DNA from 2 places in the Microbacterium paludicola genome. Region 2 is predicted to be linked to the other one. Evidence: predicted binding sites of a transcription regulator. Region 2 holds the regulator's gene; the other holds the start of a gene.
The links. Region 2 encodes LexA, which represses DNA repair genes until DNA is damaged. Its sites were predicted from a motif close to TCGAACANNTGTTCGA; they were not measured.

Region 1: a site for LexA is predicted at 7,901-7,916, ahead of ABD161_RS12430 (HNH endonuclease signature motif containing protein). Genes of this name have one in related genera too.

Annotation. Positions count from the first base shown of each region.
Region 1 covers NZ_BAAANG010000027.1:31,447-47,054, reverse strand. Annotated here, with positions in the region: gene ABD161_RS12465 (LCP family protein) at 1-929, opposite strand, end outside; tRNA gene ABD161_RS12460 (tRNA-Ser) at 963-1,050, opposite strand; gene ABD161_RS12455 (M20 family metallopeptidase) at 1,184-2,365, opposite strand; gene ABD161_RS12450 (alpha-keto acid decarboxylase family protein) at 2,466-4,154, opposite strand; gene ABD161_RS12445 (Glu/Leu/Phe/Val dehydrogenase dimerization domain-containing protein) at 4,147-5,217, opposite strand; gene ABD161_RS12440 (HAD-IIB family hydrolase) at 5,481-6,356, opposite strand; gene serS (serine--tRNA ligase) at 6,353-7,633, opposite strand; gene ABD161_RS12430 (HNH endonuclease signature motif containing protein) at 7,927-9,222, shown strand; gene ABD161_RS12425 (hypothetical protein) at 9,225-9,806, opposite strand; gene ABD161_RS12420 (hypothetical protein) at 9,844-10,287, opposite strand; gene ABD161_RS12415 (hypothetical protein) at 10,571-10,807, opposite strand; gene ABD161_RS12410 (type ISP restriction/modification enzyme) at 10,817-15,608, opposite strand, start outside.
Region 2 covers NZ_BAAANG010000022.1:48,760-64,367, reverse strand. Annotated here, with positions in the region: gene ABD161_RS11410 (glutamate ABC transporter substrate-binding protein) at 1-582, opposite strand, end outside; gene ABD161_RS11405 (amino acid ABC transporter ATP-binding protein) at 668-1,408, opposite strand; gene ABD161_RS11400 (TrmH family RNA methyltransferase) at 1,547-2,347, opposite strand; gene rplT (50S ribosomal protein L20) at 2,482-2,868, opposite strand; gene rpmI (50S ribosomal protein L35) at 2,896-3,090, opposite strand; gene infC (translation initiation factor IF-3) at 3,163-3,744, opposite strand; gene ABD161_RS11380 (DUF1844 domain-containing protein) at 4,054-4,488, shown strand; gene ABD161_RS11375 (SseB family protein) at 4,806-5,570, opposite strand; gene priA (bifunctional 1-(5-phosphoribosyl)-5-((5-phosphoribosylamino)methylideneamino)imidazole-4-carboxamide isomerase/phosphoribosylanthranilate isomerase PriA) at 5,554-6,300, opposite strand; gene hisH (imidazole glycerol phosphate synthase subunit HisH) at 6,374-7,060, opposite strand; gene hisB (imidazoleglycerol-phosphate dehydratase HisB) at 7,057-7,662, opposite strand; gene ABD161_RS11355 (histidinol-phosphate transaminase) at 7,715-8,806, opposite strand; gene ABD161_RS11350 (LysM peptidoglycan-binding domain-containing protein) at 8,843-9,244, opposite strand; gene lexA (transcriptional repressor LexA) at 9,514-10,206, shown strand; gene ABD161_RS11340 (alpha/beta hydrolase family protein) at 10,261-12,222, shown strand; gene ABD161_RS11335 (GNAT family N-acetyltransferase) at 12,385-12,984, opposite strand; gene hflX (GTPase HflX) at 12,981-14,537, opposite strand; gene ABD161_RS11325 (class I SAM-dependent methyltransferase) at 14,696-15,340, shown strand; gene ABD161_RS11320 (APC family permease) at 15,359-15,608, opposite strand, start outside.

The DNA.
Region 1 (15,608 bases), on a different contig from region 2:
CTCGGGTCGACGTTCGTGAGCGTCGTGCGCGCTAGGGAGAGCAGCGTGCCCGGGTTGGTGAGCACCTGCTCGCTCGTCAGCTTGCGGGCGAGCGAGGCCATGTAGACCTGCTGGTTGCTGATGCGCGCCAGGTCGCTGCCGCCGACGCCGTATCGCGAGCGGAGGAAGGCGAGGGCCTGCTCGCCCTGCAGGTTGTGAGTCTGGCCACCCTCGAGGTGGAGCATGCCGGCCTCGACGTCGTCGATCGTCTCGCCGACGCAGACATCGACGCCACCGATCGCGTTCGTGATCTCGATCACGCCGTTCCAGGTGACCGTCGCGGCGTACTCGATCGCGAGATCGGGGTTGTACTGCGTGGTGATCGAGTCGACCGTTCGGACCACACAGGCGAGGCCGCCGGCCTCGTAGGCCGTATTGATCATCTTCTTGTCAGACGCGGGGGTGACGCCGCCCTGCGCGTTCGTGCATTCCGGCGTCGCCATCATCAGGTCGCGCGGGAACGTGATCGCCGTGACCTTGCGCGGCTCGGGCGAGATGTGGACGAGCAGGTTGACGTCGTTTCGGCCGGCCTCGAGCTCGCGCCCATCCGGACCGTACAGATCGGGGTTCGTCGGGCAGCGGTCGCCGAACTTCTCGTGCGAGTCCCACTCGCAGATGTCGATGCCGGTAAGCAGCAGGTCGACACCCTCCTCGGCGCTGAGCTGGCCGATGTCGGGCGGGGTCGTGCCCTCATGGATGTCGACCGCGTTCTCCGAGAACGTCGACCCGAGGTCCCACGCCGCGTAGCCCGCGACGCCGACACCGGCGACGAGCACGCAGGCGAGCCCGATGCCCAGCACCCGCAGCAGACGCGAGAAGGGGTTGACGGCGCCGAGGCGCCCGTGACGGGCCACCGTTCGGCGGCCGCGTCGCTTCGACGTGTCGCTCATCCGTGCCTTTCGTGCGCCTGCGGGGGGACTTTCTGGCGGAGGGTGTGGGATTCGAACCCACGGGACATCGCTGCCCGCTGGTTTTCAAGACCAGATCCTTCGGCCGCTCGGACAACCCTCCCTGGCAGGGTCTCCCCTGCTGATCAGGCGATCAGTCTAATGGCCAGCTCATCGGCCATTGTGCCGCCCCGCTCTGGACGCCCCCTGAGCGGATCACCCGCGCCGACTGTGGACGAGTGTCCCGCTTCGGAGCGTCAGTCGCCGAGCAGATCCTGGATCAGCGCGACGAGCAGCGCCGTGCGCGGCGGGATCTCGCCGACGAGGACGTGCTCGTGGTCGGCGTGCGCGCCGCCGCCGACGGCGCCGAGGCCGTCGAGCGTGGGGACGCCGACACCCGCCGTGAAGTTGCCGTCCGAGGCCCCGCCGACGACGATCGCGTCCGGCAGGTCCATCCCGAGCCTCTTCGACACGGCGAGGGCGCGCTGCCACGTCCCCTCCGCGGCCGAGGTCTCCAGCGGCGGGCGGTTCACGCCGCCGACGACCGTGACGGTCGCGCCGGTGTGCGAGGTGAGCGTCGCGAACGCCTCGTCGATCCGATGCTGTTCGGCGGCCGTGAGCGCGCGCACATCCACCTTGAACGACGCCCGTGCCGGCACCGTGTTGGTCGTGGTGCCCGACTGGGCGACGGTCGGCACGACCGAGGTGCCGACGGACGGATCCGCGAATCCCAGCACGACCCCCACCTGATGCGCGAGCTCGACCGTCGCGTTCAGGCCCTTCTCCGGCTCGGTCCCGGCGTGCGCGGCGCGGCCGACGATGTCGACGCGGTAGTTCGACACGCCCTTGCGGCCGATCTTGAGGGCGCCGGGAACGCCGTCCGGGGTGTCGCCCGCGGCCTCCAGCACGAGGGCGGCGACGCAGCCGCGCGCCTCCTGCTCGATGAGCGCGCGAGAGGTCGGCGATCCGACCTCCTCATCACCCGTGACGAGCAGGGTGATCGCCGAGTGGGCGAGGTGCCCGCCCGGCCCGTCGGCGAACGTCGCCGCGGCGTGGATCGCCATCACGAGCCCGGTCAGCATGTCGAAGCAGCCGGGCCCGCGCAGCACGCCGTCCTGGATCGAGAAGGGGTGCGACTCGAGCGATCCCACCGGCCACACGGTGTCGTGGTGCGCGAGAAGCAGCACGCGAGGGGCGTCGGGATCGGGGGAGCCGAGACGCCAGCGCAGGTGCGTGACGCCGTCGATCACGAGCCGCTCGGGGGCGGAGCCGAGCCGCCGCTCGCCGATCGCGGAGACGAGGTCGGCCGAGCGCGCGATGGCCGTGAGGTCGGCCGAGGGCGACTCGCAGCGGATGAGGTGCTCGAGGTCGGCGAGCATCTCGGGCAGGATCCCGTCCGCCCACGCGAGCAGCGGATGGTCGACTCTGCGTTCCTGCATCGGGCTTGGCTCCGTCATCGGGGGCGTCTCGCATTCCTCGTCCGGCACGTTCTCCCGACGATACTCCCGGCCCCTCACCGCCGGTGCCGCCCCCGTCCGCTCACCGACCGGCCAGCGCGTTCGCCTTCTGGATCCCCGCGACGATCGCGACGAGCAGCCGCGGCGCGTCATCCCGATCGAGCCGCACGCGCACGAAGTGCCCGGCCGCGGCATCCCGGGCAGCGTCCAGCGCCTCGCGGAACTCCCCCGGCGTTCCCACGTCGTGCACCACGGCCCCGCTCGCGCCGAGCGCGGGCGGCAGTGCCGTCCAGTCCCACCGCGGGATGTCCTGGTACACCGCGTCTGGGCTCTGGATCTTCCGCTCGACGGTGTAGCCGTCGTTGTCGAGCAGCAGCACGACCGGCGCGCTCGGGTGCGAGAGCAGGCGCCCCAGCTCCTGGATCGTCAGCTGCGCGGATCCGTCGCCGATCACGAGCACGGGACGTCGATCCGGCCGCGCGACGGCGGCGCCCCACGCGGCGGGAAGCGTGTAGCCGATGGACGACCACACCGGCTGCCCGAGCAGGTCGCTGCGGTCGGGAAGGGTGAGGTCGACGGCGCCGTAGAAGGCGGTGCCGGCCTCGGCGATCAGGGTGGTGCCGGGGTGGATCCAGTCCTGCAGCAGCGCCCACATCGTCGTGTGGTCGAGGGGTGCCGCGTCGTCCATCGCCGCCGGCGGAACGGGCGTGGGCGGCACGTCCTCCTGCGGCGTGAAGCCGAGGTCCGCGACGACCTCGCCGAGCGCGGCGAGCCCTTCCTCGAGCCGCACTCCCGGGTACACCGCGGGCCCGATGCGCGCGTGGTCGAGCGCGAGCTCGATGGCGTGGGCCGGCTGGTAGCGGTGGCTGAAGTGGCCCGTGGTGAAGTCGCTGAAGACCGTGCCGACCATCACCAGCACCCCGGCGTCGTCCACGACCGCCTGCGATCCGGGATCCTTCGTGTTCACACCGAGGTAGGTCCCGAGACTCGCCGGATGCGTCTCATCCAGGATCGCCTTCGAGCCGACCTGGGAGGCGATCCGGATGCCGGGAACCTGGGCGAGGCGCGCGACGCTCGCCTCGAGACCGCGACGGTGGACGCCGGGCCCCGCGAGCACCGTGAGGCGGTCCATGCGGGGAAGGCGGTCGCGCAGCGCCTCGGTGAACGCGGCGACGGCCTCGGGGTCGCTCGGCGGCGGCACCAGGGGCGTCCGGAGGCGGTCGGCCGGCACCGGATGACGGGCGAGGTCGAGCGGCACGCCGAGGTACACCGGCTTGCTGGTGGCGAGCATCGTCTCGAGCACGCGGTCGATCGCGCCGGCCGGATCCGTCGCATCCAGCACCGCCTGCGCGACCGTCACCTCGGCGAACATCCGCACGAAGTGGAGGAAGTCGCCGTCGAGCAGCGTGTGGTGAAGCCGCGCGCCGCTGCGGATCGCCTCGCTGCTCGGCAGCCCCGCGATGTGCACGACGGGGACGTCCTCGGCGTACGAGCCGGCGATGCCGTTGACGGCCGACAGCTCGCCGACGCCGTAGGTCGTCACGACCCCGCCGGCGCAGCGTCCGACGCGAGCGTAGCCGTCCGCGGCGTACGCGGCGTTGAGCTCGTTCGCCGAGCCCATCCACTCGAGGTCGTCGCCCGCGAGCATCTCGTCGAGCAGGTTCAGGTTGAAGTCGCCGGGAAGGCCGAACAGGTGGCGGCAGCCGAGCTGCGTCAGGCGCGCGGCGAGGTATCGCCCGACCGTGACCGTGCCGCCGTCGAGCTCAGCCACGCCCGGCCGCCAGGCGAGCCGCGACGAGCTCGTCGGCCGCGATGCCGGTCGGGATCCCGGCGTCCGCGGACCGCGACAGGATCTCGTGCGCGGTGTCGCCGATCCGGCGCACGTCGGCCGTCACGACGTCGGGCTCGTGCTTCAGCCGCTCGAGTCCGGCGAGGTGGATGACGCCACCCGCGTTGGCGACGTAGTCGGGAACCCACAGGATGCCCGCGGCGTGAAGCGCGGCGTCCTCATCCTGCGTCGGAAGCTGGTTGTTCGCGGCGCCGCAGACGAGCCGCGCCCCGAGGGAGGTCACGCGGTCGACAGTGACCGTCGCGCCGAGCGCGCACGGTGCGTAGACGTCGAGCGGGCCCGCGAGCGACTCGGCCAGCGTCACCGCGCCGCCCGTCGCGGCGCTCACGCGCTCGCGCGCGGCGGGATCCGGATCGGCGACGACGACGTTCGCGCCCTCGTCGAGCAGCAGGCGGGTCAGGACGCCGCCGACCTTGCCCGCGCCCTCCACGCCGACCGTCCGGCCGCGCAGGCCCGACTCGCCCCAGAGGCGCTCGGCGCCGGCGCGCATGGCCGAGAAGACGCCGAGCGCGGTGGCGGGGCCGCTGTCGCCCGCGCCGCCCGCACCCGCCGTGCGGCCGGTCAGGTGAGTGGTGGTCTCGCCGACGATGTCGAGGTCGTCCGAGTTGGTGCCGAGATCCGCCGCCGTGACGTAGCGGCCGTCGAGGGAGTCGACGAACCGGCCGTACGCCCGCAGCAGCTCGGGGGTCTTGGCGGTGCGCGGGTCGCCGATGATGACGGCCTTGCCGCCACCGAACGGAAGGCCGGCCGCGGCGTTCTTCGAGGTCATCCCGCGCGAGAGGCGCAGCACGTCGTGGAGGGCATCCTGATCGGTGTCGTACGACTTGAAGCGGGTGCCGCCGAGAGCCGGACCGAGGGTCGTGTCGTGGATCGCGATGATCGCGCGCAGCCCCGACTCGTCGTCGTGGCAGTAGAGCACCTCTTCGTGCCCGTCGATCACCTCGTCGCCGATGTCGAGCGCCTCTGCCGCCGGGGTGATGGTCATTGTCCGCATCTCGATGCTCCTCACTCGGCGCCGCGCGCCTGTGGGCGTCGTCGCCGTTCGTGTGCCGCGCCTGGCCGTGGGTGTCGGGCAGGACGCACCCCGCCGCGGATCGCACGGAGGGGATGCAAGAAGTATGCGAACGCGCGCTCGGCGGCGTCAATCACTCGCGCGGCGACCGTGCAACCCGCCGGGTCGGAGGCGCGTCGGTGCCACGCGGGGTGCGCACTCTGCGAGGTCCGAGGCGACGCGGCCTCGGGCGAGGATCAGGCGTCGAGCACGGTGGCGATGGCCTGCGCGACGCCGCCGTCCTGGAGCGATCCGGTCGTGTCGGTGGCGGCCGCGATCACCTCCTCGGGCGAGTTCGCCATCACGAACGCGCGGCCGCCGTTGCGGGCGGCCCACTGGAACATCCCGATGTCGTTGCGGCCGTCGCCGATCACGACGACATCCTGCGGGGCGATCCCCTGCCACTCGCGCACCTGCTCGAGCGCGGTGCCCTTGTCGACGCCCTTCGGCGCGATGTCGAGCCAGGCGCTCCAGCCGACGGCGTAGGAGACGTGCTGCAGGCCGATCCGCTCGACGAGCTGGATGAAGTCGACGTCGTCGCGCCGCCCGTCGTCGTGGTTGTGCTCGGGCGAGACGACGACGACGCGCGCGACCTCGTGGCGCTTCATCTCCTCGAACTCGACGTGACGGGCGTCGTCTCGGTTCAGGCCCCAGTCCTCGACGTAGTCGGTGTACAGGCGCGTGCCGTCGGCGAGCTCGACGAGGTAGTTCGCGCCGGGAAGGTGCTCGTGAAGCAGCGTGAGCACCTCGGCCGGGTCGAACGTCTCGGTGGTGTGACGGGCGTAGCCGGTCTGCTGGGTCGAGTCGCGAGACAGGATGGCCGCTCCGTTCGAGCACACGACGTACTCGGGCAGGATCGCCAGGCCATGCAGGATGTGGGAGGTCGCCTCCCAGCTGCGGCCGGTCGCGATCGTGACGATGTGGCCCTCGTCGACGGCGCGGCGCACCGCGTCCTCGACGCCGGGGCTGAACGTGTCGTCCTCGAAGATCACCGTGCCGTCGAGGTCGAGCGCGATGAGCTTGCGGCCCGGCCGGACGTCGGCCTCGTTCTGCGTGGTGGCGGGGTTCGTCATGCGATGGGCTCCAGCACCTCGAGGCCGCCGAGGTACGGTCGCAGCACCTCGGGCACCACGACCGATCCATCCGGTCGCTGGTGGGTCTCGAGGATCGCGACGATCCACCGGGTCGTGGCGAGGGTGCCGTTGAGGGTGGCGACGTGCTGCGTCTTGGCGCCGTCCGGGCGGTGCCGGATGTCGAGGCGCCGCGCCTGGTAGGTCGTGCAGTTCGACGTCGAGGTGAGCTCACGGTACGCGCCCTGCGTGGGAACCCACGCCTCGGTGTCGTACTTGCGGGCGGCGCTCGAGCCGAGGTCGCCGGCGGCCACGTCGATCACGCGGTAGGCGAGGCCGAGCGACTGCAGCATCTCCTCCTCGAGGCCAAGCAGGCGGGCGTGCTCCGCCTCGGCCTCCTCGGGCTTGGCGTAGACGAACATCTCGAGCTTGTTGAACTGGTGGACGCGGATGATGCCGCGGGTGTCCTTGCCGTACGAGCCGGCCTCGCGGCGGTAGCAGGTCGACCATCCGGCGTAGCGCAGCGGGCCCTGCTGCAGGTCGACGATCTCGTCCTTGTGGTAGCCGGCGAGCGCGACCTCGCTCGTGCCGACGAGGTACAGGTCGTCGGCCTCGAGGCGGTAGATCTCGTCGGCGTGCGCGCCGAGGAAGCCGGTGCCCGACATGATGTCGGGGCGCACGAGCGTGGGCGTGATCATGGGCGTGAACCCGGCCTCGAGGGCCTTCGTCAGCGCGTAGTTCATCAGGGCGATCTCGAGTCGCGCGCCGACGCCCTTGAGGAAGTAGAACCGGGCGCCCGAGACCTTCGCGCCGCGCTCCATGTCGATCGCGCCGAGCTTCTCGCCGAGGGCGAGGTGATCGAGGGGGCCGTCGGGGAACTCGGACGCGTCGAAGGCGGGGCGGTCGCCGACCTCGCGCAGGACGACGAAGTCGTCCTCGCCACCCTCGGGCACGCCGTCGAGCACAACGTTCTCGATCTTCGACATCGCCGCGACGAAGGCCTCCTCGGCGGCGTTGACCGCCTGCTGGGCTTCCTTCACGCCGTTGGCGAGCTCCTTCGCCTGGGCGACGAGCGCGGCCTTCTCGTCCTTCGGCGCCGCGGCGACCGTCTTGCCGAAGGCGTTCTGCTCGGCGCGCAGCTCCTCGAAGGCGGTGATCGCCGTGCGCCGGGCCTTCTCGGCCTCGATCGCGGCGGTGACCGTCTCGGGCGAGTGACCACGCGCCACCTGCGAGCGGATCACGAGGTCAGGGTTGTCGCGGAGGAGCACGGGATCGATCACCCCGCCAGTCTAGGCCGCGCGTCTTTCCGCGCCGGTCGTTGTCTCCCCTCTGGTCGCTGAGCGAGCGAAGCGGAGTCGAAACGGGTTGAGCGACACTTCGACTCGCTTCGCTCGCTCAGTGCGGGTCTCCGCGAGTCGAAACCTCCACCGGTCGTTGAGCGGAGCGAAGCGGAGTCGAAACGGGTTGAGCGGAGCGAAGCGGAGTCGAAACCGCACTCCCCACGGCCACTGCCCTACGAAAAACCCTCTCCCCACCCCTTCCGACTTTCGCACATCTGTACTATACTGGCCTCATGCCGCAAAGCCCGTTCGAGGACCGCTGGGAGCTCTCCCCCTCCCAGCAGGATCACGTGCGTGCGGTCAAGGAGGCCCTCGGCGAACTGGCCCGAGCCAAGGCGGGCATCGCGGCGGTGGAGGCAGCGCTTCACGCGCGGGCGCAGGAGATCGCGCTCGACATCCTGAACTCCATCCCGGGCGCGCCGTCCAAGTACGCGGTCCCGATCCGCTCGATGGCGGCGGATCTCGCGGCCGTCCAGCACGTGTCCGACACCACGATGCGCAACCGGATGGAAGACGCGACCGCGATGATCGAGCGCTTCCCGGCGACGTTCACGGCGCTGTGCGAGATGGGGATCTCCGCCGCCCACGCCGCCGTCGTCTGCGATGAGGGCGAGCGTCTGGCCGACGATGAGGTCCGCGCACGGTACGAGGGAATCGCGCTCCAGTTCGCCGACACGACGCCGGCAAAGCTGCGCCCGATCTGCCAGGCGGTCGCCGAGCGTCTCGAGCCGCAGACGATCTCCGAGCGCCACGAGCAGGCGAACGAGCGCCGCGGAATGTGGCTCACCCCCGAACGCGACGGCATGGCCCTGATCGAGCTTCTTGTGGATGCGGCTCTCGCCGAGGGAATCGACGACCGCACGATGGCTATCGCCCGCGAGGTGAAGTCAGGGCTCTCCGAGGAGGATGAGGATCCGCGCACGCTCGCGCAGATTCGCGCGGATGTCGTGACCGACATGCTGCTCACCGCGGCGCCGACCGCCCACGGAGACGGCCTGGACGCGATCCGCGCCGTCGTCCACGTGACGATTCCGGCTGAGGTCATCGCGGGCGCCGACGACCGCGCAGCGCACTCGCCTCGCGTGGGCGTCATGGCCCCGTCGACCGCGCGCTGCCTTGCCGGCAAGACGTACACGTGGGCGCGGCTGTTCCAGGACCCGAAGACCGGTGCCCTGACGGCGGTCGACTCCTACGTCCCGACGGCCGAGCAGCGCCGCTTCCTCACCGCGCGCGACGAGCACTGCCGCTTCCCGGGCTGCCGTCGCCCGGTGTACCGCTGCGACCTCGATCACACCGTTCCCTACTCCGAGGGCGGCGCCACGCACGTCGACAACCTCGGCGCCCTGTGCCGCGCGCACCACGTGCTCAAGCACAACTCGGCCTGGAGCGCGAGGAACCTCGGCCGCGGCCTCTACGAGTGGACGAGCCCGACCGGCCAGGTCCTCGACGAGTCCCCGCAGTCCGCGGTGCGCTTCATGGCCCTCGCCGCGGCCGACGAAGCCGCCGGCGCCGACCCACCACCCTTCTGACGTCAGGCGGCGGCTGCCGTCCCCGTCTCCGGAGTCCACTGCCAGGTCTGCCCGGCGTTGTCCCGGAAAGTCATGCGGTCGATCCGATACTTGTGCGCGGCCAGCAAGGGTTCGAGCTCGGTGCCGTCTTCGAGTTGCGCGCCGACATGCCATCCGGGACTACGCGGCTTGCCGGCCCACTTCTCCGCCTGTTCTGCCTCCGCCGCCGCCGAGAGCGACTCCACGAAGTAGGTGCCGGGAGGCACCACTGTCATCAGGAATGAACCGTCGCCTTTGCTCTTCGCGACCGAGTTTCCGGACGGATAGACCCGGACATCGAAGAACGGCGCGGGCGAAGTGTTCGAGACGATGACGCCCCACCGGCTCGGGACCTCACAGCTGACCCACCAACTGGCAAGCCCCGCCGCCTCATGGCGCGCGTGCTGGTCACGCTCGAAGTTCGACTGCTCCCGCGCATGCTCGAGCTGCCGAGCCTGCGTTTCGTACGTGCGCTTCGCGTACAGGCCCGCGTAGATCGCCGCGCCGACCGCGAGGGCGGTGGCGAGCGCTTCGACGACGGCCGCGGATGTGTCGAGCCAGTTCACGCGCAGAGGTTAGCGCAGCGACGTGACGTGGGCGTTGTCAGCAGAACCGAGTCGGGCAGAGCCATCCGGGCACGTTGAAGTCGTCATCGTCGTCAGTATCGACATGGACGTCGACGTCGGTCTCGCTCGGCGGAGCCGGCGCCGGGGCCGGCTCATCGCGGACACGCACGATGATCGCCTGCCCCATGGCGAGCGGCTCCCCAGCAGCGGGAATGGTGTCGACGACCAGCTCGCTGGTGCCGTACGGCTTGCGCCCCGTGCCCGGGTCATGCTCCGGGTGCCACTGGAACTCGACCAACTCCTCCACATCGTGGAGCACGCCCTCGTCTCCTGTGTGGTCGGAGGCCCGACTGTCGACGGGGATCGCCGGCATCGTGGGGTGGGCGAGGAACCACCGGTACTCCTCGTTCCGGAGGAAACCGACACGGACGGACACCGGATGCTCGAGCGGGATGCCGGCCTCCGGGGTCTGCTCCACCACAGTCCAGTTGCTCTCGGCCCAGACACTGCGTTCCTGGCCCGACTTGTCGTATTGCTCGCGCGGCCCCAGCCCAGTGCAGGATCAGCGAGCACCTCTTCCAGGGTCTTGCCGACGAACTCGGGCACGGTGAAGAGCTGCTCCGCTTCTTCGACGGGCGTCGCCTCTCCCACGAAGCACTCCGGATGAGATTCACGGAACATCGGCTCCGTCGCATCCGCGAGCAGGGCGGCGACGTGCTCGCACGCATCGGAGCGCTCATCCGCGGCCGCCGCTTCCGTCGAAGTCAGCGGCTCGGCAGTCGTGTCCGGTACGCCGCCGTCCTCCGCAGCAGGGAGGTGACGAGGATCGCGCTTCCGATGACCCCGAGGACGATGAGCCCGACGTTGGTCGATCCGACCGGCGTGCCGGCCCGGTGCGCCCGGACCGCCCTGTACACACCGATCGCGAGCGCCACCGGACTGAGAATGACCAGCAGCAGCGCCAGCAGGAGGTACCCGACGAACTTAATGAGGACGTTCACGGTAGAGGCTCAGTTCGCTGGTGAAGACGCGTCGATCACTTCGAACGGCGGCAATTCGCCGATAAGGCGCTGCGTCTCGAGGCTGACCGTGACGAGCGAGCGGATCAGGTCGACGACGTATCGCGGATTCTCGTGCTCGCGCAGCCAGGCGTTCGGGTCGTTCACGATGCCCGAGGCCTTGTCGACGCTCACCTTGTAGCGGTCGAGCACCCATTCGAGCGGGCTGCGGCCGCCGACCTTGTACTCGCTCTCCTCAAGCGGGATGCCCGTGATCGTGAGGTGTGCGTTGTACCGGATCGCCGTGTGGTCCTTGCGAGACACCCACGCGAGCTTGTCGATGCGATAGAGCTCGTACGGGTCGGCGGGCGGATCGATCGAGGTGATCTGCTCGCCGAGCTTGGCGGGCGCGACGCTCTCGTAGTCCACGTGCAGGTCGGCCAGCTCGCGACCGATGCGCGCATAATCGGCGAAGCCCTTCACGACCGGGATGCGCGGGAGCATCTTCTGCAGATCGGCGGCGAACGTCTCGCGGTACGTCGGGTGATGCAGCAGCGCGTAGACCGAGTAGAAGATCTCGTCCTTCGCCGCGGTGTCGTCCGCTGGCAGCGCCTCCCCTACGGCGGCGCGATAGCGGGCGAGCGTCGAGTCGGTGATGTTGTCCACGCGGCGGTATCCGTCGACGACCTCGCCGGAGCCTTGGGCGAGCGAGTCGAAGTCGATTGTGCCGGGGGCGTTGTCGATCAGCTCCCATGTGAACCGCGGGAAGACTTGAGACGACCAGGTGACGTTCAGGTCCGGAAGGTCACGAACGATGAGCGGAGGCGACGACTTGCGCCCGTCCGTGCTGACTGCGATCGCCAGATTCTGGTGGGCCGCGGTCGGCGCAAATCTACGCGCGACCCCAGGGCTATCGATTAGTGACGAGTCAAACCAGAGCGGTAACGCGAAGAACGGACGATAGCTGACCCGACGGACGGTTCCCGAATCCGAGGACAGCGCCTTAGAAGCCCGGCGGCGGCTTTCGAGGCTGCGAGACCATCCGATCCGCGCCGCGTCTATCGGGCGCTCGGGGTCAGCACAGAGAGCCTTGAACTCATCGATCAACCGCGCTACATGCGACCGCAGATCCGACGTGGAGAAGTTGTAAACCCAGGCGTCGCGATTGGTGGAGACGCCGAGCGCAAAATCCTGGAACAGGCCGGGGGTCGCCAACCTCCCCTTTGTCTTCTTGTCGCCAATCGACGGCCAAGTGCCGAATCGCTCGTCGCGCTGGTTGATCCAGTCGCCCGCATCGTTGGGAGTCACCAAACCATATGCGGTGCCTTCGATAGACCTCTCGACTACAAGGCTGTCGATCTTCTCCTCGCGGCTCAAATAATCACCGATGTCGGCGTAGTGGATGCGTGCGGGCCCGCTGTGCACGGGGTTCTTCACGAGGATCGTGATCGCGACGCCCGTCTGTGAGCCCTCACCGAACACGTTCCCCGCTTCCCGTTTGCGGGTCTCGCCCATATGGCGCGCGTTACCACGCAGGTTGTACACGATGATGTCCGAGAACTCCGAGCCCCAGGACTTGCGGACACCGTCGGCGGTGCCACCATCGACGAAACCGCTGTTCGACACGAACGCGATCACGCCACCCTCGGGTCGGAGGCGGTCGGTCGCCCAGCGCAGCGCGCGGTAGTAGGAGTCATACAGGTCGGCCTTGCGCGTCGCCGTCGACTGTTTCGCGTAGGTCGCCTCAATCCGGCCATCCACAATGGAGTACTTCGCGTTCTGCGCATTGTCGTTCGCCGACGCCTGATTCGACCGGTACGGCGGGTTCATCACGATCACGTCGATAGGCGTCGCGCGCTGCGCCTCCACGCGGGCGGTGTTCTCGGGGAAGACGCTCAAGGCCAGTTCGCTCGCGCGCTCGTCCATCGCGAAGGTGTCGGTCAGCGAGATGCCGGGGAAGCCATCATCCGGAAGCATCGTGCCCTCGGGAAGCTCCCCCGCCGCCACCGCCTGGTCCATGCACTCGCGGAAGACGCTCTCGATGTTGACCGCGGCGATGTAATAGCTCAGCAGCACGATCTCGTTCGCGAAGAGCTCGTGCTGGTACTTGCGGGCGAGATCCTGCGGCTTGATCAGGCCGGTCTGCGCCAGCCGGGTGAGGAACGTCCCGGTGCCGACGAAGGGCTCAAGGATGTTCACGCCCTCGTCGCTCAGGTGCTTGCCGAAATGCTGGGCGAGCGCGGCATCCGCCGAACGCAGGATGTAGTCGACGACCTCCACGGGCGTGAAGACGATGCCCATCGCGTCGGCGAGCTTCGGGAACGCCTTCGAGAAGAACTTGTCGTAGAGCGTGACGAGCATCCGCTGCTTCGCGGTGACCGAGTCGAGGCCGCGGATGCGGGAGGTGACGCTCGCGTAGAAGGCGTCGAGCGGCTCGCGCTCCTTCTCGAATGCGGCGTTCTCGTGGAACGTCTCGAGCACCCGCTCCATCGACACCGACACCGGGTTGTCGTTCGTGAACGAGCCCTCGGGGAACATCGCCTCGAACACCGGCTTGGTGATGAGGTGCTGCGCGAGCAGCTCGATGGCCTCGGCCTCGCCGATGCTCGGCGTCACCGTCGCGCGCAGCGCCTTGACGAACGCCTCGAACGGCGCACGGTCGTTGCCCTCGGCGTTGATGTGGGCCGTGATCAGCGCGATGAACCGCTGGGCGATCTGACCGATGTCGCCGGCCCAGTCGTCCCAGTACATGCGGTCGCCGACCTTGGCGACGAGCTTGGCGAAGACCGAGTCCTTCCAGGCCGCGGCGCTGTCGATGAGACCGGGAAGCATCGGCTGGACGTGCGTCGGCGAACCCGATCCGGTGCTCGGCTCTGTGTCCGTGGGCGGATCGGTCGGAGCCTCGAACGGGGAGTCCTTGCGCGGCTTCGGCTTGGTCAGGCTGACGCGCTCGATCAGCACCTGCTCGGGCAGGTTACCGGTGACTTGTGCCCGCTGGATCGCCGCATCCAGACGCTCGTCGTGCGCGCGCAGCGCCTGAAGCACCTGCCAGACGACCTTGTAGCGCTCGTTGTCGTTGAGCGCCTCCTCGGGCGAGATGCCGGCGGGGATCGCGATCGGCAGCACGATGTAGCCGAGGCGCTTGCCCTCGGCCCGGCGCATGACGCGGCCGACCGCCTGCACGACATCCACCTGGCTCTTGCGGGGACTGAGGAACAGCACCGCATCGAGGCTCGGCACGTCGACGCCCTCACTCAGGCAGCGCGCGTTGGTGAGCACGCGCGCGACCGGCTTGCCGAGCTCATCCTGCTCGGGCGCGGCCTTCAGCCAGTCGAGTCGCTCGCCGCGCTGCGTCGCGTTCATCGTGCCGTCGACGTGCATCGCCTGCACGGCGAGGTCATCGGTCGGGTCGTCGTTGAGGAGATTGCGGAGGTAGCCGTTGGCGAGCACCTCGAAGTCGTGCGCGACGTTCTCCGACGTCTTGATGTCCTTGGCGAACGCGACAGCGCGCCGCATGGGCGACATGTCCGACCCGAAGCCCTCGGCGACCTCGCCGGCGTTCCGCTTGGCGAGGGCGTTGTAGCAGCCGACCAGCTTCGCGATGTCGGTGATCTGCAGCTCATGTCCGCCGACCGAGAGATCCTTCTGGAGCCCCTCGATGATGTCGTCCTCGCTGATTCCGAGGACGACGACCTTGTAATCGGTGAGAAGCCCCTTGCTCACCGCCTCGTCGAAGCCGATGCGGTACAGCACCTCGCCGTACAGCCCCTCGTCGTCCATGGAGACGAGCTCGGCGTCCTTCTGCTTCGCCGCGTTCTTCACCTCGGGCGCGAAAATGCGCGGCGTCGCGGTCATATAGACGCGCTTGGTCGCCGCGATGAAGTCGTTGTCGTGGATCTTGACGAAGTGCGACTCATCCTCGTTCGTGAGGGTCACGCCCGTGGTGCGGTGCGCCTCGTCGCAGATGACGAGGTCGAACTCGTCACCGCGGATCCGCTGCGCCTCGGCGACCGCCTCGATCGACTGGTACGTCGAGAACACGACGGTGAGCCCGTCGTGCTGCTCATCGGTGTCGCCGAGCAGCTCGGCGAGACGCTTGCCGTTCGTGGTGGCGGGCGCGCCGAGGTCCTCCATCATCACGCTCGTGAGGTCGTCGTTCTTCCGGCGACCGATGTTGGTGTCGGATCCGACGGCGAACGCCCGGAAGCCGAGCTCGGGATCCTTCTCCCGCGACCATTCGTCGAGCGTCTGCTGCAGCAGGGCGAGCGACGGCACCATGAACAGCACGGTCGCCGCTCCGCCGGCCCGCTCCTCGGTCCACCGTTCGGCGAGCTTCAGGGCCGTGAAGGTCTTGCCCGTCCCGCAGGCCATGATCAGCTTGCCGCGGTCGGCTCCCCCATCGGCCGGGAGTCCCTCCATCACCGCACGGATCGCGTCGTGCTGATGCGCGCGCAGCGTCTTGCGCTCATGCAGCGCCGGAGCCGCCTCCGGCTTCAGCAGCTCGTAGCTCGACCAGTCGATCAGGCTGTGACGCAGATCCTCGCGGCCGATGCGGCGCACGGGCTTGCTGCGGTTCTTCAGCGCCTCGGCCGCGTTCGCCGACCAGTCTCCGACGGTCGTGTCGATCACGAGCCCTTCGGTGAACGGCTCCCTGCCGAGCGCCTCGAAGAACGAGTCGAGGTCGCCCTTCTGCATCTTGTGACCGGCGGCATAGAACTTCGCCTGCACGGCCAGCAGCCCGCCACCCTGGATCTCGGCGACGATGTCGATCCCGGTGTCGGGCAGCCCGTTGCGTCCCGGCCAG
Region 2 (15,608 bases):
GCGCTGCAGCGGCGTGGAGCCCGTGACCGAGCACGTCACCTTGTCGGCGAGGTCCTCGGGACCGGTGATCTCCTCGTCATCGGCGCGGACCAGCAGGCCCTGACCGGTGATGAAGTACGGGCCGGCGAAGTCGATGACCTCGTCGCGCGCATCCGTCATCGAGTAGGTGCCGACGTAGAAGTCGACGCCGCCGTTGATGATCTCCTGCTCGCGGTTGGCGGAGGGAACCGTCTTGAACTCGATCTCCTCCTCGTCGAAGCCGAGCGAGGCGGCGACCCAGCGGGCGATGTCGACGTCGAAGCCGGTGCGCTCCTGCGTCACCGGGTCCTCGTAGCCGAGGCCGGGCTGGTCGGCCTTGACGCCGATGACGATCTTGCCGGCCTCGGTGGCCCGCTCGAACGTGGGGCTGTCGAGCTCGACGCCCTCCGCGACCTCCCAGAGGGCGCCCTCGCCGGGCTCGGCGCCGCCGCTCGCGCCGGGGTCGGTCGGCGAGCCGCTGTTGCACGCCGTGAGCGCGAGGAGCGCGGCGAGGCCGAGGCCTGCGCCGGCCGCGACGCGCGAGGTCCGCTTGATGCTGAACATGTGGTTCCTCCTTGGTGGGGTGGTCTGTCCGGGGACGCCTCGTCGCGCCACCGGGACGGCGATCGCGCGGTGCGCGATCCGCGTGTCAGTGGGTGATGAGCTTCGAGAGGAAGTCCTTGGCGCGGTCGCTCTTCGGGTGGGTGAAGAACTCCTCGGGCGTCGCCTCCTCGACGATCTGCCCATCCGCCATGAACACAACGCGGTTCGCGGCCTTGCGGGCGAAGCCCATCTCGTGGGTGACGACGATCATCGTCATCCCCTCCTTGGCGAGGGAGATCATGACGTCGAGGACCTCGTTGATCATCTCGGGGTCGAGCGCGCTGGTCGGCTCGTCGAAGAGCATCACCTTGGGGTGCATCGCCAGCGCGCGAGCGATCGCGACGCGCTGCTGCTGGCCGCCCGAGAGTTGCGCGGGCAGCTTCGATGCCTGGTGTCCCACGCCCACGCGGTCGAGCAGCGCCTGCGCTTCCTTCTCGGCGTCGGCCTTCTTCATGCCCCGCACCTTGATCGGCCCGAGGGTGACGTTCTCGAGGATCGTCAGGTGGGCGAAGAGGTTGAACGACTGGAAGACCATGCCGACCTCGGCACGCAGCTCGGCGAGTCCCTTGCCCTCCTTGGGCAGCTCCTTGCCGTCGATCGTGATCGTGCCGCTCGTGATCGTCTCGAGTCGGTTGATCGTGCGGCACAGGGTGGACTTGCCGGATCCGGACGGGCCGATCACGACGACGACCTCACCCTTGTCGACCGTGAGGTTGACGTCCTTCAATGCGTGGAAGTCGCCATAGTGCTTCTGCACGTCCTGGACGACGACGAGGGGCTCTGCCATGCATGTCACCCTATGGGGTCGCCTGGGAGCGAACCAGCAACGCCCGGGCCGCTTTACCGAGTTGTAACAGGCGCGGAGCGGCGCCGCAATGCTCCCGCTGGCCGGGCCATCCGGGCGTGTTGCGCCCGGGCGCCCGCCTCAGGCACGCTGCGCGAATGCGCTCTCGTACAGGCACACGCTCGCGGCGGTCGCGAGGTTGAGCGACTCGGCTCGACCGAAGATCGGCAGGCGCAGCACGTGATCGGCGAGCCCGAGGGAGCCGTCGTCGAGACCGTGCGCCTCGTTGCCGAAGAGCCAGCCCGTCGGCTGCGCGAGCACGCCGTCGGCACGCGCCGCCAGCAGGTCGTCACCCTTCACATCGGCCGCCAGGATGGTCATCCCCGCCGCGTGCGCGCGCTCGACGACGTCCTCGAGCTCTCCCCCGACCGCGACGGGAAGGTGGAAAAGCGAACCCGTCGTCGAGCGGACGACCTTGGGGTTGTACGGATCGACCGTGCGCCCGGTCAGGATCACGGCGTCCGCGCCGGCGGCGTCGGCCGCCCGGATGATGGTGCCGAGGTTGCCGGGATCGCGCACCTCCTCGCAGATCGCGATGAGCCGCGGCCCGGCGCTGAAGATGTCCTTCAGCGCGGTGGGGTTCTGCCTCGCCACCGCCACGAAGCCCTGGGGCGTGACCGTGTCGGCCATCGCCTCGAGCACTGCCTCCGAGACGAACTGGGCGTCGAGGCGCTCATCCGCGAGCAGCGTGCGCACGTCCTGATGCCGCTCGAGGGCGGTCGGCGTCGCGAACAGCTCGACGATCGTCTCCGGGCGGAAGGTCAGCGCCTCGCGCACCGCCTGCGGGCCTTCGAGCAGGAACAGCCCCGTCTCCTTGCGGGCGTTGCGCTTCGCCAGCTTGGCGACGGCGCGCACGCGCGGTGATCGGGGGTTCTCCAGCACGCGTCAAGTCTATGGCCGCGCAGGCATACCGACATGACCTCGGGATGAAGCACCGACAGACCGCGGAAGACGCGCAGACGAAGAGAAGAGGGCGCCCCCTCACGGGGACGCCCTCTTCGGAAAAGCTGGTGCGCTTACGCAGCCGACTTCGGCGCGTTCACGTCGGCCGGCAGCGCGGCCTTCGCGGTCGCGACGAGCGAGGCGAACGTGGCGGGCTCGTTCACGGCGAGCTCGGCCAGGATGCGACGGTCGACCTGCACGCCCGCCAGGCCGAGGCCCTGGATGAAGCGGTTGTAGGTGACGCCGTTCTGGCGCGCGGCGGCGTTGATGCGCTGGATCCACAGACGACGGAAGTCGCCCTTGCGCTTGCGGCGGTCGCGGTACGCGTAGACGAGCGAGTGGGTGACCTGCTCCTTCGCCTTGCGGTACAGGCGCGAACGCTGGCCACGGTAACCCGAGGCGCGCTCGAGGATGACGCGACGCTTCTTGTGGGCGTTTACAGCCCGCTTGACTCTAGCCATTTCTTTATCTTCCTAACGAGTTCTGCGTCAGCGTCCGAGGAGCTTCTTGACCTGCTTGAGGTCGTTGCCCGAGATGACCTGGTCGCCGTTCAGGCGGCGCTTGCGGTGGCTCGACTTCGACTCGAGGTTGTGGCGCATACCGGCCTGCTGCTTCTTGATCTTGCCGCTGCCGGTGATCTTGAAGCGCTTCTTGCTGCCCGAGTGGGTCTTCTGCTTCGGCATCTTCTCTTCCTTCGTAATGCGCCCAGGGGGCGACGTGTTCCACCCGCCGGAGCGGGAGTCTGTGGGGCGGCGTTACTCCGCTGCCGTGGTCTCTTCGACCGGGGTCGTGCTCTTCGCCTCGCGGGCGGCCTGCTTGTTGGCCGCGCGCTGGGCGTTCTGCTCGGTCTTGACCTCGGACTTGTTCTTGTGCGGCGCGACGACCATCACCATGTTGCGGCCGTCCACCTTGGGGCTGGACTCGACGGTGCCGAACTCGGCCACGTCCTCCGCGAACTTCTTCAGCAGGCGCACACCCTGCTCCGGGCGCGACTGCTCGCGACCGCGGAAGAGGATCATCGCCTTCACCTTGTCACCCGACTTCAGGAAGCCCTCAGCGCGCTTGCGCTTGGTCTCGTAGTCGTGCTCATCGATCTTCAGGCGGAAACGGACCTCCTTGAGGACCGTGTTGGCCTGGTTGCGACGGGCCTCCTTGGCCTTCTGCGCTGCCTCGTACTTGAACTTGCCGTAGTCCATGATCTTGACGACGGGAGGCTTCGAGTTGGGGGCGACCTCGACAAGGTCGAGATCGGCCTCCTGCGCAAGACGCAGGGCGGCCTCGATGCGGACGACGCCGATCTGCTCGCCGGCGGGGCCGACAAGTCGGACCTCGGGCACGCGGATGCGCTCATTGGTACGGGGATCGCTGATGCGGACTCCTTGGGTGGTGATTCGAGAGCCACCGTGACGCGGTTTCGTGCCACGGGCGGGAGAAGAATCAGCATCCACCCGGCAGACGTCACGCGTCGACCTCACCCATACCCAGGCCCGTGCATCGCACGATCTGGAACACCCGCGAGAAACGCGAGGGAGTGCATGACCCGGTAGCCTTGTAACGGCAAGCGCGGGTGGGATGTGAATCCTCTTTCGTCCGGGATTCTCTACGAGAACCGCCGGAGCCCGGGAAAGTCTACCAGAGAGCGGCACATGAGCACCAACCCGGCACACACCCCCTCCCCCGACGCCCGCAGCGGCCGGGCGTTCGACCCCGAGCGCGAGGCTCGCTGGGAGGAACAGGAGCGCGCCGGATCGGACACCTCCGCCGTTCGCGACATCGCCGACGTGGCCGCGGTCGAGGTCATCGGCACCGCGTGCGTCCACCTGATGAGCGCCGCCGCCGTGAAGCTCGGCCTCGCCGACACCCCCGAGGCCGAGGCCGACATCGACCTCGACGAGGCCCGCAAGCTCATCAACGCCCTCGCCGGTCTCGTGACCGCCGCAGCCCCGGAGATCAGCGACATGCACGCGCGCCCGATCCGCGACGGCCTCCGTTCGCTGCAGCTGCGCTTCCGCGAGATCTCGTCGATCCCCGACGCGCCCGGCAAGGGGCCGGGCGAGAAATACACGGGCCCCGTGATCTGAGGCCTCTCCGGGGTTCCGCGCGGGACTGCGGGATCCTGCTTCCGAGCGGGGGCCCGGCTCGCTCGTTCCTCGCTCGCCCCCTACTCGGGCGCAGGATCCCTCCGTACCGCGCTGGGCAGTGAGGACCGCACACATTCTCTTGTGGAACGCGAGCGGCGGTTGGCGGGGCTTCCGCTGCGGCTTCGGGGATTCCCGCTTCGCAGCGGGGGCCCGGATCGCTCGTTCCTCGCTCACCCCCTACTGCGGCACGGGAATCCCCTCCGCCTCCGCTGACACGCGATCCGGGGGCACCGGCTCGCTCCGCGGCGGCGTTCTTGTCAGTCGGCGGCGGTGAGCTTGACGGAGAGGCTGTCGACGAGAGTGGCGACGCGGTCATCCGCCGACCAGCGCCGCGCGAGACGCGCCAGCACGGCATCCAGCTCGCTGCGGTCAAGACCCGACATGAGGGTGAGGCGCACAACGAGCTCCGGCCCGCGCAGGCGCGCGGTCGGGTCGCCCTGCTCGACCGTCAGATCGAGCACGGCGAGTTCGCCCGCGATGCTCTGCTGCAGGCCGAGGAACACATCCGGGTCTGCGAAGCTCGGGCTCCACGGCTCGCCCTGGGCGATCGCCCACACGGCCGGCCGGCGCACCACGAACTCGGTGTCGGAGGTCGGGTCCAGCACCATCAGATCGGTCTGCTCGGCCGACGCGGCAAGGGCGGCGCGCACGGCCTCGACGGGAATCGGCCGCGCCTTCGCGTCCCACCGGGCGAGCGCCTCGACCGAGCTGAACACCGGCAGCACCTTGCGGCCATCCGGCGCGGCGACCGTGACGATCGACAGCTCCTGGGTCTTGTCCACGACGAGGCCGTGAGGACCGACGCCCTCGTCGCCCTTCTCCGCGACGAGCGGGATCAGCACGCGCGCATGACGCAGCGCGTCGATCACCGCGACCTGGTCGCCCGTTCCCTCGCGGAACGCCGTGAGCGCCGCGAGCAGCGCGGGATCCGCCGATCCGTCGTCCCCCGAATGCGGGTTCGACTCGAAGTGGCGCCCCTCCCAGGGGACGCCCGCGGAATCGCCGTCAGTCGGCTGCGACATCCAGTGCCTCGGCGAGCGTGAACGCACCCGCGTAGAGGGCCTTGCCGACGATCGCGCCCTCGACGCCGTTCGGCACGAGGCGACGCAGCGCGGCGATGTCGTCGAGGCTCGAGACGCCGCCCGAGGCGACGACCGGCTTCGTGGTGCGCGAGGTGATCTCGCGAAGGAGGTCGAGGTTCGGCCCGCGGAGGGTGCCGTCCTTGGTGACGTCGGTCACGACGTACCGGCTGCAGCCGGCCTCCTCGAGGCGCTCGAGCACCTCCCAGAGGTCGCCGCCCTCCTGGGTCCAGCCCCGGGCCGCGAGCGTCGTGCCGCGGACGTCGAGGCCGACCGCGATGGACTCGCCGTAACGGCCGATCACCGATGCCGTCCACTCGGGGTTCTCGAGGGCCGCCGTGCCGAGGTTGATGCGCTGCGCGCCGCTGTCGAGGGCGGCCTCGAGCGACGCGTCGTCGCGGATGCCGCCCGACAGCTCGACGTTGATGCCGCGCATGTGCTTGATGACCTTGCGCAGGATGCCGGCGTTGCTGCCGCGGCCGAACGCCGCGTCGAGGTCGACGAGGTGGATCCACTCCGCGCCCTGCTTGGCCCAGTTCTCCGCGGCCTCGATCGGGTCGCCGTAATCGGTCTCGGTGCCGGCCGCGCCCTGCGTGAGGCGCACCGCCTTGCCGCCCTGGACGTCGACGGCGGGAAGCAGGATCAGTCCGGGCGTGGACGCGAAATCGTTCATAGCTCCTGGTGTGGGTTCGACCGCCCCGGGTGAGGACGGTGCGCGCCGGGGATCTCCCGTCGCGGGCACGATCTCAGAGGGTAGCCCCGGGCAGGCTCTGGATCCAATTCCGCAGCAACCGGATGCCCGCGTCGCCCGACTTCTCGGGGTGGAACTGGGTGGCCGACAGCGGGCCGTTTTCGACGGCGGCGAGGAAGTGCCCGCCGTGCTGGGCCCAGGTGACGACCGGCTTCGCGAAGGGCCCGTGCGCCTCGAGCGTCCAGTCCTGGGCGGCGAAGGAGTGGACGAAATAGAAGCGCTCTCCCTCGAGGCCGCGGAACAGGCGCGAGCCCTCGCCGGGCTCGACCGTGTTCCAGCCCATGTGGGGCACGACCGGCGCCTTGAGCTCCTCGACGACGCCCGGCCACTCGCCGAGGCCCTCGGTCTCGACGCCGCGCTCGACGCCGCGCTCGAACATCACCTGCATGCCGACGCAGATGCCGAGCACCGGCAGGCCGCCCGCCAGGCGCCGCTCGATCAGCTCGGGGCCGCGCACGGTCCGGAGCTGCTCCATGACCGCCTTGAACGCGCCGACGCCAGGCACGAGGAGGCCATCGGCATCCTGGATCAGCCCGCGATCGCGTGTGAGGCGGACATCCCCGCCCGCCGCCTGCAGCGCCTTGACGGCGGAGTGGATGTTGCCGGATCCGTAGTCGAGCACCGCGATGACGGGACGGCGCTCGCCGGTCCCGACGACATCCTGCGTCTCGGCGTCGGTCACAGCGCTCCCTTGGTGGATGGCACGCCGTCGACGAGCGGGTCAAGCGCCTTCGCCTGCCGGAAAGCCCGCGCGAACGCCTTGTACTCGGCCTCGGCGATGTGGTGCGGGTCGCGGCCCGAGAGCACGCGGACGTGCACCGTCAGCCCGGCGTTGAACGCCAGCGCCTCGAACGTGTGGCGCACAAGCGACCCGGTGAAGTGCCCGCCGATGAGGTGCTGCTCGAAGCCCGCGGGCTCGCCCTCGTGCACCAGGTACGGGCGCCCCGAGATGTCGACGACCGCCTGCGCGAGTGCCTCGTCCAGCGGCACGAGCGCGTCGCCGTAGCGCGAGATGCCCGACTTGTCGCCCAGCGCCTCACGGATGGCATGCCCGAGCACGATCGAGATGTCCTCGACCGTGTGGTGGGCGTCGATGTGGGTGTCGCCGGTCGCCGTCACGGTCAGATCCGTGAGCGAGTGCTTCGCGAACGCCGTGAGCATGTGGTCGAAGAACGGGACGCTCGTCGAGATCGAGCTCTTTCCCGTGCCGTCGAGGTTCAGCTCAAGCTCCACCGTCGACTCGCTGGTGGAGCGGGTGCGGCGCGCGATGCGGGCAGTCGTCATGCCTCGATCCTAGTCGTGAGGCGGCCACGGCCGTCCGGCACCGAGGATCCCCTCAGCGCCCTCCGACCTCGGACAGAGCCTCGAGGAACGCGGTCGTCTCCTCCTCGGTGCCCGCGGTCGCCCGCAGGTGACCGGGGATGCCGATGTCGCGGATCAGCACGCCGCGCTCGTAGAGCGCCTGCCACGTGGCCGCGGGGTCGGCGACGCCGCCGAACAGGATGAAGTTCGTCCACGACTCGTGGGCCTGATAGCCGAGGGCCTCCAGCGTCGCGCCCATCCGGTCGCGCTGCAGGATGATCTCGTCGACCATCGCGAGCATCGTGTCGGCGTGACGCAGCGCGGCGGTCGCAGCCGCCTGGGTGAGGGCGCTGAGGTGGTACGGCAGGCGCACAAGACGCAGTGCGTCGATCAGCGCCGGGTCGGCCGCCAGGTATCCCACCCGTGCGCCCGCGAACGCGAACGCCTTGCTCATGGTGCGCGAGACCGCGAGGCGCGGACGTCCGCCGAGCAGCGTAAGGGCGGACGGAGAGTCCTTCGGTGCGAACTCCTGGTAGGCCTCATCGACGACCACGATGCCGTCCGTGGCGTCGTACACGGCCTCCACGACGTCGAGTGAGAGCGGCGTGCCCGTGGGGTTGTTCGGCGCGCACAGGAAGACGACGTCGGGGTGGGCGTCGGCCACCTGGCGGGCGGCGTCCTCCGGGTCGATCCGGTAGTCGTGACCCCGCGTGCCGGCGAGCCACTCGGCCCCGACGCCCCGCGACAGCAGCCGGTACATCGAGTACGTCGGCTCGAAGCCGAACGCGGTGCGACCGGGACCGGCGAACGCCTGCAGCACGTGCTGCAGCACCTCGTTCGAGCCGTTGCCCGCCCAGATCTGCGACGAGTCGACCCCGTGCCCGAGGTACTGGGCGAAGGACTCGCGCAGCTCGGTGAACTCGCGGTCGGGGTAGCGGTTCACATCCCGCAGGGCCTGGGCGATGGCGTCGGAGATGTCGTTCGCGACGTCCTCCGGCACGGGATGCGTGTTCTCGTTGACGTTCAGGGCCACGGGAAGCGGCGCCTGGGGCGCCCCGTAGGGCTTCTGGCCGCGCAGATCGGCGCGGATCGGCAAGTCGTCGAGAGAGACCGTCACGCTCTCCATGCTAGAGGCGAGTGCGACACCCGCTCCCGCACGCGGTCAGCCCGCGCTGGAGTACTCGGCGGGGATCGACAGGCGCTCGCCGGCCATGACGGCGGACGACGAGAGCTGGTTCAGGCTGATGATGGCGTCGACGACGTCGCGCGGATCGGAGTTCGGCGCGACCTCCTCGGCGATCGCCCAGAGCGACTCGCCGGGCAGCACGGTCACCGTGTCGAACGTGCCGGCGGGAGCGCCGTCCTCGCGCGAGGCGAGCGCACTGCCGCCGGAGACGATTGCGAGCCCCAGGGCGATCGCGATCGGCGTCGCCGCCATCGCGGCGAGCACACGGCGTCCACGACGCGTCAGGCGCAGGCGCGTGGCCGGCGCCGCGGTGCGGGCGGTGCCGCTCACTCGCGTGCGGGCCGGGACCTCGAATGCGGTGATGCTGACCGTGCTCATCGGTGCTCCTTCGTGTTCGGAGAGCTTCGCATCCGGCACCTCGGCCGGGAGGGCCGGATGCGAAGCTCTGTTCCGAATCTATCTTCGAATCTTCGAATGTGTCAATCTGTTCTTCGAAAACCGATCCGATCCGATCCGCGACACGCTCGAACAGATCTTCCGAATCACGGCGCCGTTCGGATACGGTTTCGATGACGAGACACACCCCACCACGGGCCACCGACATTCACGTCGGAGGAGAAGGAGCCGGTCAGATGAGCGCCGTCACGATGCCCGCCACGGAGTCGATCGCCGAGAGCGACGAGAAGCGCCGCACGCGCCGGCGCAAGAGCCTCAGCGAGAAGCAGCTGGCCATCCTCGAGGTCATCCAGCGCTCCATCCAGTCGAAGGGCTACCCGCCCACGATGCGCGAGATCGGCGACGCCGTCGGCCTGAAGTCGCTGTCGAGCGTGACCCACCAGCTCGGTCAGCTCGAGCTCAGCGGCTACCTCCGACGTGACCCCGGTAAGACGCGCGCGATGGAGGTGCTGATCGACCTGCCGGGCCAGTCGGGCGAGAACCTCGACGCCGGCGTGCCCTCGGTCGGCGACGCCGCGATGGTCCCGCTCGTGGGCCGCATCGCCGCGGGCGTGCCGATCACCGCCGACCAGCAGGTCGAGGAGATCTTCCCGCTGCCCCGCCAGCTCGTCGGCAAGGGCGAGCTGTTCATGCTCAAGGTCAGCGGCGAGTCGATGATCGACGCCGCCATCTGCGACGGCGACTGGGTCGTCGTGCGCGTCCAGAACACGGCCGAGAACGGCGACATCGTGGCGGCGATGCTCGACGGCGAGGCGACCGTCAAGGTGTTCCGCCAGCGCGACGGCCACACCTGGCTGCTGCCGCGAAACTCGGCGTTCGAGCCGATCCTCGGCGACGAGGCCGTCGTGCTCGGCAAGATCGTCGCGGTGATGCGCGCGGTCTGATCCTGCACTGGGGGGGCCCGGCAGCACGTCGGAGCCTCCCGATAGCGTGGGGTTATGCCCACGCTCCCCTATGGATCCTGGCCGTCGCCGATCTCGGCGTCCGACATCGCCGGCGGGTCGCCGCGCCTCGACGGCGCGCGTTTCGTCGGGCCCGATGGGGAGATCTGGTGGAGCGAGACGATCCCGGCTGAGAAGGGCCGCACCGCCGTTGTACGGCAGGGCGACGACGATCCCGATGTCCTGCTGCCGGCACCGTGGAGCGCGCGGTCGCGTGTCCACGAGTACGGCGGCGGCGCCTGGACGACCACGGACGAGGGCGACCTGCTGTTCGTCGAGGGCTCCGACCAGCGCGTGCACCGGATGGCCGTCGGCGGCGACCCGGTACCGCTGACTCCCGGCGACCTGGGCATGGCGTTCGGCGACCTGACGTACGTCGACGGCCGACTCTGGGCCGTGCGTGAGACGCGGGGCGAAGACCCTGTGCCCTCGCGCGACATCGTGGTGATCCCGCTCGACGGCTCGGCGTCCGACGATGCGTCCGCGATCCTGAGCGTCGTCGCCGGATCCGACTTCCTCGCCTACCCCGCTCCGCGCGGCGACCGACTCGCCTGGATCGCGTGGGATCACCCCGACATGCCCTGGGACGCGGCGGAGCTCCGCGTCGGGCGCCTCGGCTCCGACGGCATCGTCGTCGAGCACGTCGTGGTGGCGGGCGGCCGCACGCCCGAGGGTCCGGTCGCCGCGCTGCAGCCGGAGTGGACCGGCGATCACGAGCTGATGTTCAGCGCGGATCCGGCAGGCGACGGGCCGGGCGGTGGGCGCTGGAACCTGCGCTGGGTGCGCTTCGACGGGCTGGTGGCGACCGGCCCCGAGCCGCTCTACCCCGTCGACGCCGACACGGGCGGCCCGCTGTGGAACCTCGGCGCACGCTGGTATGCGCCGCTCGACGATGGCCGGGTAGTCGCGGTGCACACGCACGGCACCGACGGGCTCATCCTGCTCGATCCGACCCGCGGCGGCGTGGAAACGCTCGAGACCCCATTATCGAGCGGCATCCTGATGCGCGACGCCCGCGGCGAGAAGGTGCTTCTGACAGGTGCGGGAACCCAGGTGCCGGGCGGTCTGTGGCTGCTCGACGTGGATGCACGCACGCTCGGGGCGATCCGCGGGGGCGTCGCGGCGCTCGATCCGGGCTGGCTGCCTCCGTCGCGGGCGCTCACGTTCGAGGGCCCCGACGGCGACGTGCACGCCTTCGCGTACTCGCCGACGAATCCGGACGTCGAGGCTCCGTCGGGTGAGCTGCCGCCGTACCTGGTGCTCGTCCACGGCGGCCCCACCGCGCACTCATCCGGTGAGCTGTCGCTCGCCGTGGCGTACTTCACGAGCCGCGGCATCGGCGTGCTCGACGTCAACTACGGCGGTTCCACCGGGTACGGTCGCGCGTACCGCGAGCGGCTGCGGGGACGCTGGGGCATCGCCGACGTGGCGGACACGGCTGCCGCCGCGCGCGGCCTCGCCGGAGCCGGACTCGCGGATCCGGCGCGGATCGCCATCAAGGGCGGCTCGGCGGGCGGATGGACGGTGCTGTGCGCGGTCGCCGACACGGACGTGTTCGCCGCGGGCATCAGCCGCTACGGCGTCGCCGACCTCCGCCGCCTCGCGGAGGACACCCACGACTTCGAGGCGCGTTACCTCGACGGGCTGGTGGGGCCGCTCCCCCAGGCCGAGCCGCTCTACGTCAGCCGCTCGCCGCTGTCGCGCCCGGAGACGCTCCGGACGCCGCTGCTCATCCTGCAGGGCGCCGACGACCCGGTCGTGCCCCCGTCGCAGTCGGAGGCGCTGCGCGACGCGCTCGCGGCCAACGGCGTGCCGCACAAGTACGTGCTGTTCGAGGGCGAGTCGCACGGCTTCCGCCAGGCCGCCACCCTTGAGCGCGCCTTCGAGACCGAGCTCGCCTTCCTCGGCCGCCTCCTCGGCTTCGAGACGCCCGGCGTCCCGCCGATCGAGCTCGACTGAAACACGCGAGCCCGGCTCTGACCAGCGCGCGCTCTGGCGACCGGAGCGCCCGGATACAGGCCGGATGGGGCGGGAGTCGCCTGCCGGTGCGGGTGGGCCTGCCGCAGGCTCGCTGAGCCTGGATGCGGCCAGCGCGGCGGTCAGCCGCCGACGATCATCCGCTCAGCCGAGCTGGACGCCGAAGGCCTGCACTCCCGGGTGGGACTCCAGGCGCGTGAGACCAAGGCGGTCGTAGAACGCCAGCGCCCCGGTGTTCTTGTCGGAGGCGACGAGGTGAAGCCCCGGCACACCGCGACGGCGCAGCTCGTCCAAGAGCGTCTCGATCAGGCGGCGCCCGAGACCCCGACCCTGCGCCTCGGGCAGCAGGTCGATGTGCAGGTGCGCCGGGTAGCCGAGGCCGGCGTACGGCTCGGCGCCCGGGCGACGACCGTACGCGTAGATGAGCGTGCCGTCCTGACGCGTGCGCTCGACCTCGGGCTGCGGGTGACGCGCAGCGACGCGCGGCCACCACTCGTCGCGGAACCACTCCTCGAACCGGTCCGTGTCGTCCGTGCCGATCACGTAGCCCACGACCCTGCCGTCCTCGGCCTCGACGACGAACGCGAGGTCGGGATGCCGCGTCACGTACGGAAGCGCGAACACCTCGGCCCACAGCGTGTCGTCCTCGAAGACCCCGGTGGCATCCGATCCGTTGTCGGCGGTGCGCAGGCAGATCTCGGCGACCGCGTCTCGATCGGCCGGCTGATACTGCCTGATCCTCATCGTCCGGCCACGCGGTACGGCTCGAGCGCCGCGGCCAGGCGCTCCGAGACATGCGCGTGCACCAGCGTGCCGCCCTCCTCGTGCGAGCGCTCGAGCAGGTGCCCCTGCTCGTGGATCGCCGAGATCAGATCGCCGCGCTCGTACGGCACGAGGGCGCGCAGCTCGATGTCGGGCAGCGGCAGGGCCGCCTCGATCACCGTGCGCAGCTCGTCGATCCCCTCGCCGGTGCGAGAGGACACGAACACCGCCTTCGGCTCGAGGCCGCGCAGCACCATCTTCGTGTCCTCGTCGACCAGGTCGGCCTTGTTGAACACGACGATCTCGTGGATGTCGCGTGCGCCGACATCGCCCATCACGTCGCGGACCGTCTGGATCTGACCGGCAGGATCCGGATGATGCGCGTCGACGACGTGCAGGATGACATCCGCGTCGGCGACCTCCTCCAGCGTCGAGCGGAACGCCTCGACGAGCTGGTGGGGCAGGTTGCGCACGAACCCGACCGTGTCGGCGAGCGTGTACACGCGCCCATCAGACGTCTCTGAGCGGCGCACCGTGGCGTCCAGGGTCGCGAACAGGGCGTTCTCCACAAGCACGCCGGCGCTCGTGAGGCGGTTCAGCAGGCTCGACTTGCCCGCGTTCGTGTAGCCGGCGATCGCGACCGAGGGGATCGTGTTGCGCTTGCGCTCACCGCGCTTGGCCTCCCGCGCCGGCGCGAAGTCGCGGATCTGACGACGCAGCTGGGCCATCTTCGTGCGGATGCGGCGACGGTCGAGCTCGATCTTCGTCTCACCGGGACCGCGCGAGCCCATTCCCGCGCCGCCCGCGCCGACCTGGCCACCGGCCTGGCGGCTCATCGACTCACCCCAACCGCGTAGGCGCGGCAGCAGGTACTCGAGCTGCGCAAGCTCGACCTGCGCCTTGCCCTCGCGGCTCTTCGCGTGCTGGCTGAAGATGTCGAGGATCACGGTCGTCCGGTCGATGACCTTCACCTTGACGACGTCCTCGAGCGCGCGCCGCTGGCTGGGCGCGAGCTCGGTGTCGGCGATCACGGTGTCGGCGCCGACGGCGGCGACGATGTCCTTCAGCTCGGCCGCCTTGCCGCGGCCGATGTACGTCGCGGGGTCGGGGTGCGGACGACGCTGCAGCACGCCGTCGAGCACGACGGCGCCGGCGGTCTCGGCGAGCGCGGCGAGCTCGCGCAGCGAGTTCTCCGCGTCGGTCTGCGAGCCCTGCGAGTACACGCCGACGAGCACGACGTTCTCGAGCCGCAGCTGCCGGTACTCGACCTCGGTGACGTCCTCGAGCTCGGTCGACAGGCCCGCGACGCGCCGGAGCGCCGCGCGCTCCTCGCGGTCCCACTGGTCGCCGTCCGCGGATCCGTCGCCCGTGGTCGTCCTGTCCTGCAGCGCCTGAGCGGCCCCGAACACCCGTGCTCCGGTGCGGGACTCTGCGCGCGACAGCACGCGGTCCACCAGATCGGATGCTCCCGCCTCGCGCTCCAGGTCGTCTTCGACGCTGTTCGCGGCGGGATCGGGTGTGGTGGTGTCAGTCATCCATGCCTTTCGTTCCGATGCGCTGCGCGGTGATCCGCGTGCATCGAGCTCTTCAGCTTATTCTTCCGGGGGTTCTGCGGCTACGGGGCCCGATCGGAGCCGGATGAGGGGCCTCCGCCCCTCGCCGTCGGGCGGCCCGCTCCGGTACGCTGGCCCCTATGGTGGATCACTACTTCTCCGCGAGTCCCACCAGTCCCGAGAACCACCGCCGCATCCGAGTGCCCCTGGTCGGACGCACCGTGGAGCTCACGACGGCCGCCGGGGTGTTCAGCCCCGAGCGCCTCGACGTCGGCACATCGGTCCTGCTCGCGAACACACCCGAACCGCCCTCCGGCGGCGATTTCCTCGACCTCGGCTGCGGCTGGGGTCCGATCGCGCTGAGCATGGCCATGATGTCTCCGCACGCCCGTGTCTGGGCCGTCGACGTGAACGAGCGCGCCCTGGACCTCGTGCGCCGCAACGCGGAGTCCCTCGGCCTCTCCAATGTCAACGCGGTGCTGCCCGACGATGTTCCCGAGAGCCTGACGTTCCGCACGATCCGATCGAACCCGCCGATCCGCGTCGGCAAGTCGGTGCTCCACGAGCTCATGGAGACGTGGATCCCGCGCCTCGCCGAGCGCAGCGACGCGTACCTCGTCGTCAAGCGCGACCTCGGATCCGACTCGCTCCAGCGCTGGCTGGGCACGACGTTCGCCGATGGCTTCAGCGTCTACCGCACAGCGACGGGCAAGGGCTACCGCGTGCTGAAGGTCCGCCGCCACGGCTCGCCGCCCACGGAACCGCTCGCGATCCCGGGGTTCTGAGCCTCCGCGGCCCGGCCGTCACATCGTGTCGGTCGTGCCCGACTGCTCCGCGATCTTCTGGTCGCCGCGCTTGCGTCCCGCGCGCGCCATGAAGAACAGGATCGTGCCGACGACGATGTAGCCGGCCGTGCCGAGCCACACCGCGCCGGTCTGCTGCGTGAGGAGCACGATCGACGCGATGATCGCCAGGATCGGGACCACCCGCGACACCGAGAAGTGCTTGTGCTCGACGACGTCCTTCTTGAGCACCAGCACACTGACATTCGCC